DNA from 3 places in the Marinobacter sp. CH_CUG1437-1 genome. Region 3 is predicted to be linked to each of the others. Evidence: predicted binding sites of a transcription regulator. Region 3 holds the regulator's gene; each other region holds the start of a gene.

Region 1 (2,267 bases), on a different contig from region 3:
GGTGATAACCGCTTCGGTCACTTTCTCACCCAGGTAGTCTTCTGCAGTCTTCTTCATTTTCTTGAGAACTTCTGCAGACACCTGCGGCGGCGCCATCTTTTCGCCTTTCACTTCTACCCAGGCGTCACCGTTGTCCGCCTTGGTAATTTTATAAGGCACCATCTTGATGTCTTTCTGAACAACATCGTCCTCGAAACGACGACCGATCAGACGCTTGATGGCGTACAGGGTATTGTTCGGGTTGGTTACCGCCTGACGCTTGGCTGACTGGCCCACCAGGGTTTCACCATCATCGGTGTAGGCGATGATGGACGGGGTGGTGCGATCACCCTCGGCGTTTTCAATTACCTTCACCTTATCGCCATCCATGATGGCAACACAGGAGTTGGTCGTTCCCAGATCGATACCGATAATTTTGCTCATTGAGTCACTCCAATTCTTCTGAATGCTTTCCCGGAGGGGATTAGCCTCCGCTTTCGCTATTTACTGGCTATATTGGCGCTTTAATCGGCTTTTCAAGCCTGCTCATCAATTTTTGGTGCGTCTTCCGCCTTGGCGACCATCACCATGGCCGGCCGCACAACCCGACCATTCAGCAGATAGCCTTTCTGAACCACGGCAACCACACTGTTTGGCTCTGCATCAGGCGCGGGCACCATGGACATGGCTTCGTGCTGCTGGGGATCGAACGGTTCGCCCACAGGGTTAAGCTGCTCAACGTTGAACTTCTTCAGACTGGACATGAACAGATTCAGTGTCATTTCCACACCTTCACGGATGGACGCAACCAACTCGCCCGATTCCTCGTGCCCTTCAGTGCTCTCGACCGCCTTCTCAAGACTGTCCGCAACCGGCAGCAACTCCTTGACGAACTTTTCAAGGGCAAACTTGTGAGCTTTCTCCACATCAATTTCGGCGCGACGCCGAACGTTCTGCATCTCCGCCTGGGAGCGCAGCATCTGCTCCTGAAACTCCTGAACCTGAGCCTTGAGCGCTTCCACTTCGGAGACTTCGCCGTTTTCTCCAGCCTCGCCTTCGGCTGATTGGGCTTCCTCTTTGGCAGCCTCGAGGGCTTCGTTCAGTTCCTCGTGCTCGTTCCGGTTCTCGTCAGTGCTCATGGCTACTCCTGCTTGTTCGAATGCGGCCCACTATCAGTGGCCGGTTAAACATGGGCTCCGGCCGCAGCGAGCCGGAAAATGTCGTTGCGAACGGATATGGGGCCCGCTCTTCAGGTTTCAACCACCAATGCCTGCATTCCTGAAGAAAATCCCATCCGCCGATTTGCAAACAACAAAAACCCTGTATATATTCACAGCAACTGTATACATCCACAGTGTTTTGCCGGTCTCAGGAAAAACGCGGAGGTTATCTGCATGCTGACTCAACTTACGGTTTCCAATTACGCCATCGCCGAACGGGTGGAACTCCACTTCAACAAGGGCATGACGGCGCTCACCGGCGAGACCGGCGCTGGCAAATCTATCGTACTGGACGCCCTGGGCCTGGCCATGGGCGGGCGCGCAGATGCCGGAGCAGTCCGCCATGGCGCCAAGCGCGCTGATATTACCGCCACCTTCGACGTGTCCGGCATTCCCGAAGCGGGAGACTGGCTCGCCCAGCACGAACTGGATGACGACAACGACTGCATCCTGCGCCGGGTGATCAGCAAGGATGGCCGCTCCCGGGCCTACATCAATGGCCAGCCCTGCCCACTGAACCATTTGAAGGAACTTGGCGGGCTGTTGATGGACATTCACAGCCAGCATCAACATCAGTCGCTGTTACGCAAGGACACCCACCGCAAACTGGTGGACGAGTTTGCCGGCGTTGAAGCCCTGGCCGCCGACACCCGCGAGGCCTGGAAAACCTGGAACCAGATCCGCCAACGGCTGACCGAGCGTCGGCAGAACGCCGACGAAGCGGAGGCCAAGCTGCAACTGCTGCGTTACCAGGTGGAAGAACTGGACCGCCTGGCTCTGGAAGACGGCGAACAGGAACAACTGGAACAAGAGCAGGCGCAACTGAGCCAGGCCGACGCGGTTCTGCACAGCAGCCACCAGGCTGCGCTGCTGTGCACCGAAGATGAGACCAGCGCAGCCGACCTGGTTCGCCAGGCACTGCAACAACTGGAACAGCTTCCCGTGGACGTGCCCGCGCTGGCCGACACCATCCAGATGTTGAACGAAGCCCAGATTCAGATCAGCGAAGCCGGCGACAATCTGCGTCATTTTGTCGAAGATTATGAGGCCGATCCGGCTCGCCTGGCG
Region 2 (2,267 bases), on a different contig from region 3:
GGCTTCAATCTCGTTAGCAATGTCCATGTTTTCCTCCAGGAACTTGCAGGCATTCGCCTTGCCCTGGCCGATCTTGTCGCCGTTGTAGGCGTACCAGGCGCCGGATTTATCCACAAAGCCTTCCTTGACCCCCATATCCAGGACTTCCGCCATGTGGTAAATGCCCTTGCCGTACATGATCTGGAACTCGGCCTGTTTGAACGGCGGGGACACCTTGTTCTTGACCACTTTCACGCGGGTCTCGTTACCCACCACCTCGTCGCCGTCTTTAACGGAACCGATACGGCGGATATCCAGGCGCACAGAGGAATAGAATTTCAGGGCGTTACCACCGGTGGTGGTTTCCGGGCTGCCGAACATGACGCCGATTTTCATACGGATCTGGTTGATGAAGATCATCAGGCAGTTGGCATGCTTGACGTTACCCGTCAGTTTCCGCAGCGCCTGGGACATCAGTCGCGCCTGCAGGCCAACGTGGCTGTCGCCCATTTCACCCTCAATTTCCGCTTTCGGTGTCAGGGCCGCCACGGAGTCAACGATGATCACGTCAACCGCATTGGAACGCACCAGCATGTCGGCGATTTCCAAGGCCTGTTCACCGGTATCCGGCTGGGACACCAGAAGATCGTCCACATTCACGCCCAGCTTCTCGGCGTAGACCGGGTCGAGGGCGTGTTCGGCGTCGACAAACGCACAGGTTTTACCCGCCTTCTGTGCCTCGGCAATCACCTGCAGGGTGAGCGTGGTTTTACCGGAACTCTCCGGACCGTAGATCTCACAGATTCGACCATAAGGAAGGCCACCAATACCCAGGGCAACGTCCAGGCCCAGAGAACCGGTGGAGACCGCAGGAATGGCTTCGCGGGGCTGGTCACCCATTTTCATCACGGCGCCCTTGCCGAACTGGCGCTCGATCTGCCCAAGTGCTGCGCTCAATGCTTTCTTGCGGTTGTCTTCCATCAGTGCAAACCCTCTGTCGCCTGGGCCGCCGGGTCCCATAGTTAAGGCCGGCGGCGAAATAGTGGATCGGGAATCTCTACAGCTTGACCAGTCAATTCCCTGTATATTTGAACAGTATTAAAACATAACCCGGAGAGGAGACCAACCCCTCCGGATGTGAAAGCCGTCAGAGTTCGCCCACAAAATCGCTAACCCCTTGAAGAGCAAACAGAACGGCCTGGCGGCGGACCTGATCACGGTCGCCCTCGAAGTGCTTTACCAGCGCCACGGTGGTGGCCGGACTGCTGCCCCAGGCGAACCAGACGGTACCGACAGGCTTATCCTCGCTGCCACCGCCAGGCCCGGCAACGCCACTGATGGCCACGGCAACGTCGGCATCTGTTGCCACCAGGGCGCCGGCCACCATTTCCCGCACTACCGGCTCGCTGACCGCACCATGCTCATCCAGCGACTTCCGGGTCACGCCCAGGAGCCCCTGCTTGGCCTCATTGCTGTAGGTTACCAGACCGCCGAGCACATAGGCCGAAGACCCCGCCCGGTCGGTCAGCACTTTGGCAACCCAGCCGCCGGTACAACTTTCTGCCGTAGCCACTGTACGGCCGGTGCGCAGCAACCGCTCACCGAGGCGATTGCCTGCGTCTTCCAATTCCTGATCGCTGGCCAGCATAATGACCTCCTTCATTTCATCGCGGCGGTTATTTTCTTACAATTCACGCCTTCATCCAAAGCAAGGCTACCGGACCCGTTCATGTCAGCAGCTCAGACCGATCTTTCCAAGCACACCCCGATGATGCAGCAATACCTGAAGATCAAGGGCCAACACCCCAATGAACTGGTGTTCTACCGCATGGGGGATTTCTACGAGCTGTTTTACGAAGACGCCAAGAAAGCGGCCGAGCTAATGGACATCACCCTCACGGCCCGGGGCCAGTCCGGGGGCAACCCGATCCCCATGGCCGGCATCCCCTATCACTCTTCTGAGGGTTACATTGCCCGCCTGGTTCGGGCAGGTCAATCCATCGCCATCTGCGAGCAGATCGGTGACCCTGCCACCAGCAAGGGACCGGTTGAGCGCCAGGTGGTTCGGATCGTCACACCGGGGACCCTGAGTGACGACGCCTATCTTGAGGATCGCCGTGACAACCTTCTGGTCGCCATATATAACCACCGGGAACAGTTCGGTTTTGCCTCGCTCGACATCTCCAGCGGCCGCTTTGCGGTATCAGAGCTGGAGAACCTGGAAGCCCTGCAGGGCGAACTCCAGCGCCTGCGTCCGGCGGAAATTCTGATCAGCGAGGATTTTCCCT
Region 3 (2,267 bases):
GGAACAGCGCTCAGGCAGCTGGTGGAACCATCTGGAACAACTGGAACGCTCTCAGAGCCGACCGCCAGCAACCAAAAAAACCGTGAGCGCGGAGAACATTATTGCGGTAGCCGCCGACACCGGCCCGGATCGCTCCGCGGCGGCCTTGCTGAAAACACTGAATGCCGTCAAACACTTTGCCGACGATCTGGAAGACCAGCACAGCGAGTGGTGAACCACTCCAATTGCCGGTTACACTGATCTGATTAACTTGAAGGTTTACTGAATGTCACCATCGTTTTTTGAAATTGTGCAACTGACCAACGGCGATTACGCCCTGCGCCGCATTGACGATGACAGTGCGCCACTGGTGAAGATCTCATTCTCGGAGGAAGCCCGGGAAATGATGGAAGACCGTGATATGTCTGTTGCTAAAGCAATGATCGCCGCAGGTATCGAGGCGGTCGGAAATGTTGCCCACGATATCGACTGGGAAGACGACGAACTGGACGCTTCAGACGCCCAGCCCTCCTACACTCTCCACTGAGTCATTAACGCTGCCTGAGAACGACCCCATGGCTGTTGCCTTCGGCAGAGGCTTTTTGCAGGGACTCAAAGGCAGCGCGGCCCAGTTTACGGGTCCACATGACCACAGCATGGCAGGTGCCTGCACTGAGGGCTCGCTCGGCCAGTTCCTGCGCGGAATAATCCGACGTTGAACGAAGCACTAACAACTCACCAGCCACGATCCCATGCATTTTCTGCCACTTGCTGACCAATGCCTGAGGCGGATCAATCCAGGCCAGCCAGCGCTTTTCCTGGTTCAGCTGCGTCAGCATGGGCAACAGCAACTGAAAGTTTTCCACCTGGCCTTCCGGCAAGATGATTTCCGTCACATTGCCAGAGACCTTGGTCTCGTTGGATTCCGGAGAACGTCGGGCACGAATGACAGAGCGTCGCTCGCGGGCGGCGGTTGCCGGCACTGAACAGGACAGAGCATTGGGATTGTAAGCCAGATTCTGATTAAAGCTCATTTGTTCCATAATTCACCCGTTTTCCAATCTATCAGAGGTTATCCGTACTGATCAGTGCAGATCAGAGCGTCGGATAACACCCACACCCAGGCCTTCGATGAACAATTCCTGCTCGGTAAGGTCTACTTCAATGGGTGCGAATTCTTCGTTCTCGGCAATCAGGTAGACTTTCGAGCCTTCCTTGCGGAAACGCTTTACCGTAACCTCATCGCCGACCCGGGCAACGACCACCTGGCCGTTGTGAACATCCTGGGTGCTGTGCACTGCCAGCAAATCGCCATCAAGAATGCCGATATCTTTCATACTCATGCCCCGGACCCGCAGTAGATAATCTGCCGAGGGCGAGAAGAACTCGGGCTGGAGCGTGCAGTGATCCTCAACGTGCTCCTGGGCCAGGATCGGACTACCAGCGGCAACCTGCCCGATCACCGGCAGCCCAAGATCCTCCTCTGCCTCTGGCAGCCGGATACCGCGGCTGGCCCCTGGCACCATCTCAATGGCCCCCTTCCGAGCCAGCGCACGAAGATGCTCCTCTGCAGCATTGGCCGAACGAAAACCCAGTTCAGCTGCGATTTCAGCACGAGTTGGCGGATAGCCGGTCTCATCGACGTAGCGGCGTATGATATCCAGTACCTGTGACTGCCTTGCTGTGAGTTTCATCAAGCTACTCCGTTGTATCGGGGTCGGTGCCAGTATCCGCAGTCCGGGAATGCCTGCTCCGGATAGCCTGCTCCGGATAGCCTGCTTCAGGCGCCCTGTTTTTTTATACAGTAAACTGACTATATACAGTGTTTTATCCAGTGTAAAGTCAGGCCCGTGATTTTCTTGCATTGGGTTAACCATGAAGATCAGCAGCGGTGTGATATGGTTAGTGTTCAAGCCCTCGCAAGTCAGGAAGTAGCATGACGCAAGCCAGTAGTTGCAGGATGCCTGATATCCTAGAGACAAACGAAGGCCGGGAACGCCGCGTGGGTGTCGAGATCGAATTGTCTGGTCTGGGCTACGATGAACTGGTCACCCTGGCAGCAAGCCTTCTTGAAGGGACGCCGGTGCTCCAGTCACGCTACGTGACCAAGCTGGAGACCGCACTCGGCGAATTCACGGTGGAACTGGATTCCGACCCGATCAAGGACCTTGATCTGGCCGATGAACGCCTGCCTCAGTCGATCCGGGAACTGGGCGGCCAGGCGATGGATGTGATTGATGCTGCCGCAGAACGGGTTGTGCCCCTGGAAATCATCAGCCCACCCCTGC

The links. Region 3 encodes LexA, which represses DNA repair genes until DNA is damaged. Its sites were predicted from a motif close to CTGTNTNNNNANACAG; they were not measured.
Region 1: the regulator LexA is predicted to act here: its motif matches at 1,300-1,315, upstream of recN (DNA repair protein RecN).
Region 2: the regulator LexA is predicted to act here: its motif matches at 1,060-1,075, upstream of recA (recombinase RecA).

The regions. Positions count from the first base shown of each region.
Region 1 covers NZ_JAYMEW010000001.1:1,178,371-1,180,637, reverse strand. The annotation lists gene dnaK (molecular chaperone DnaK) at 1-423, opposite strand, end outside; gene grpE (nucleotide exchange factor GrpE) at 516-1,118, opposite strand; gene recN (DNA repair protein RecN) at 1,374-2,267, shown strand, end outside.
Region 2 covers NZ_JAYMEW010000006.1:163,058-165,324, forward strand. The annotation lists gene recA (recombinase RecA) at 1-960, opposite strand, end outside; gene pncC (nicotinamide-nucleotide amidase) at 1,127-1,627, opposite strand; gene mutS (DNA mismatch repair protein MutS) at 1,709-2,267, shown strand, end outside.
Region 3 covers NZ_JAYMEW010000003.1:672,041-674,307, reverse strand. The annotation lists gene WA411_RS11885 (DUF6586 family protein) at 1-214, shown strand, start outside; gene WA411_RS11880 (hypothetical protein) at 266-526, shown strand; gene WA411_RS11875 (cell division inhibitor SulA) at 531-1,022, opposite strand; gene lexA (transcriptional repressor LexA) at 1,065-1,676, opposite strand; gene WA411_RS11865 (amidoligase family protein) at 1,916-2,267, shown strand, end outside.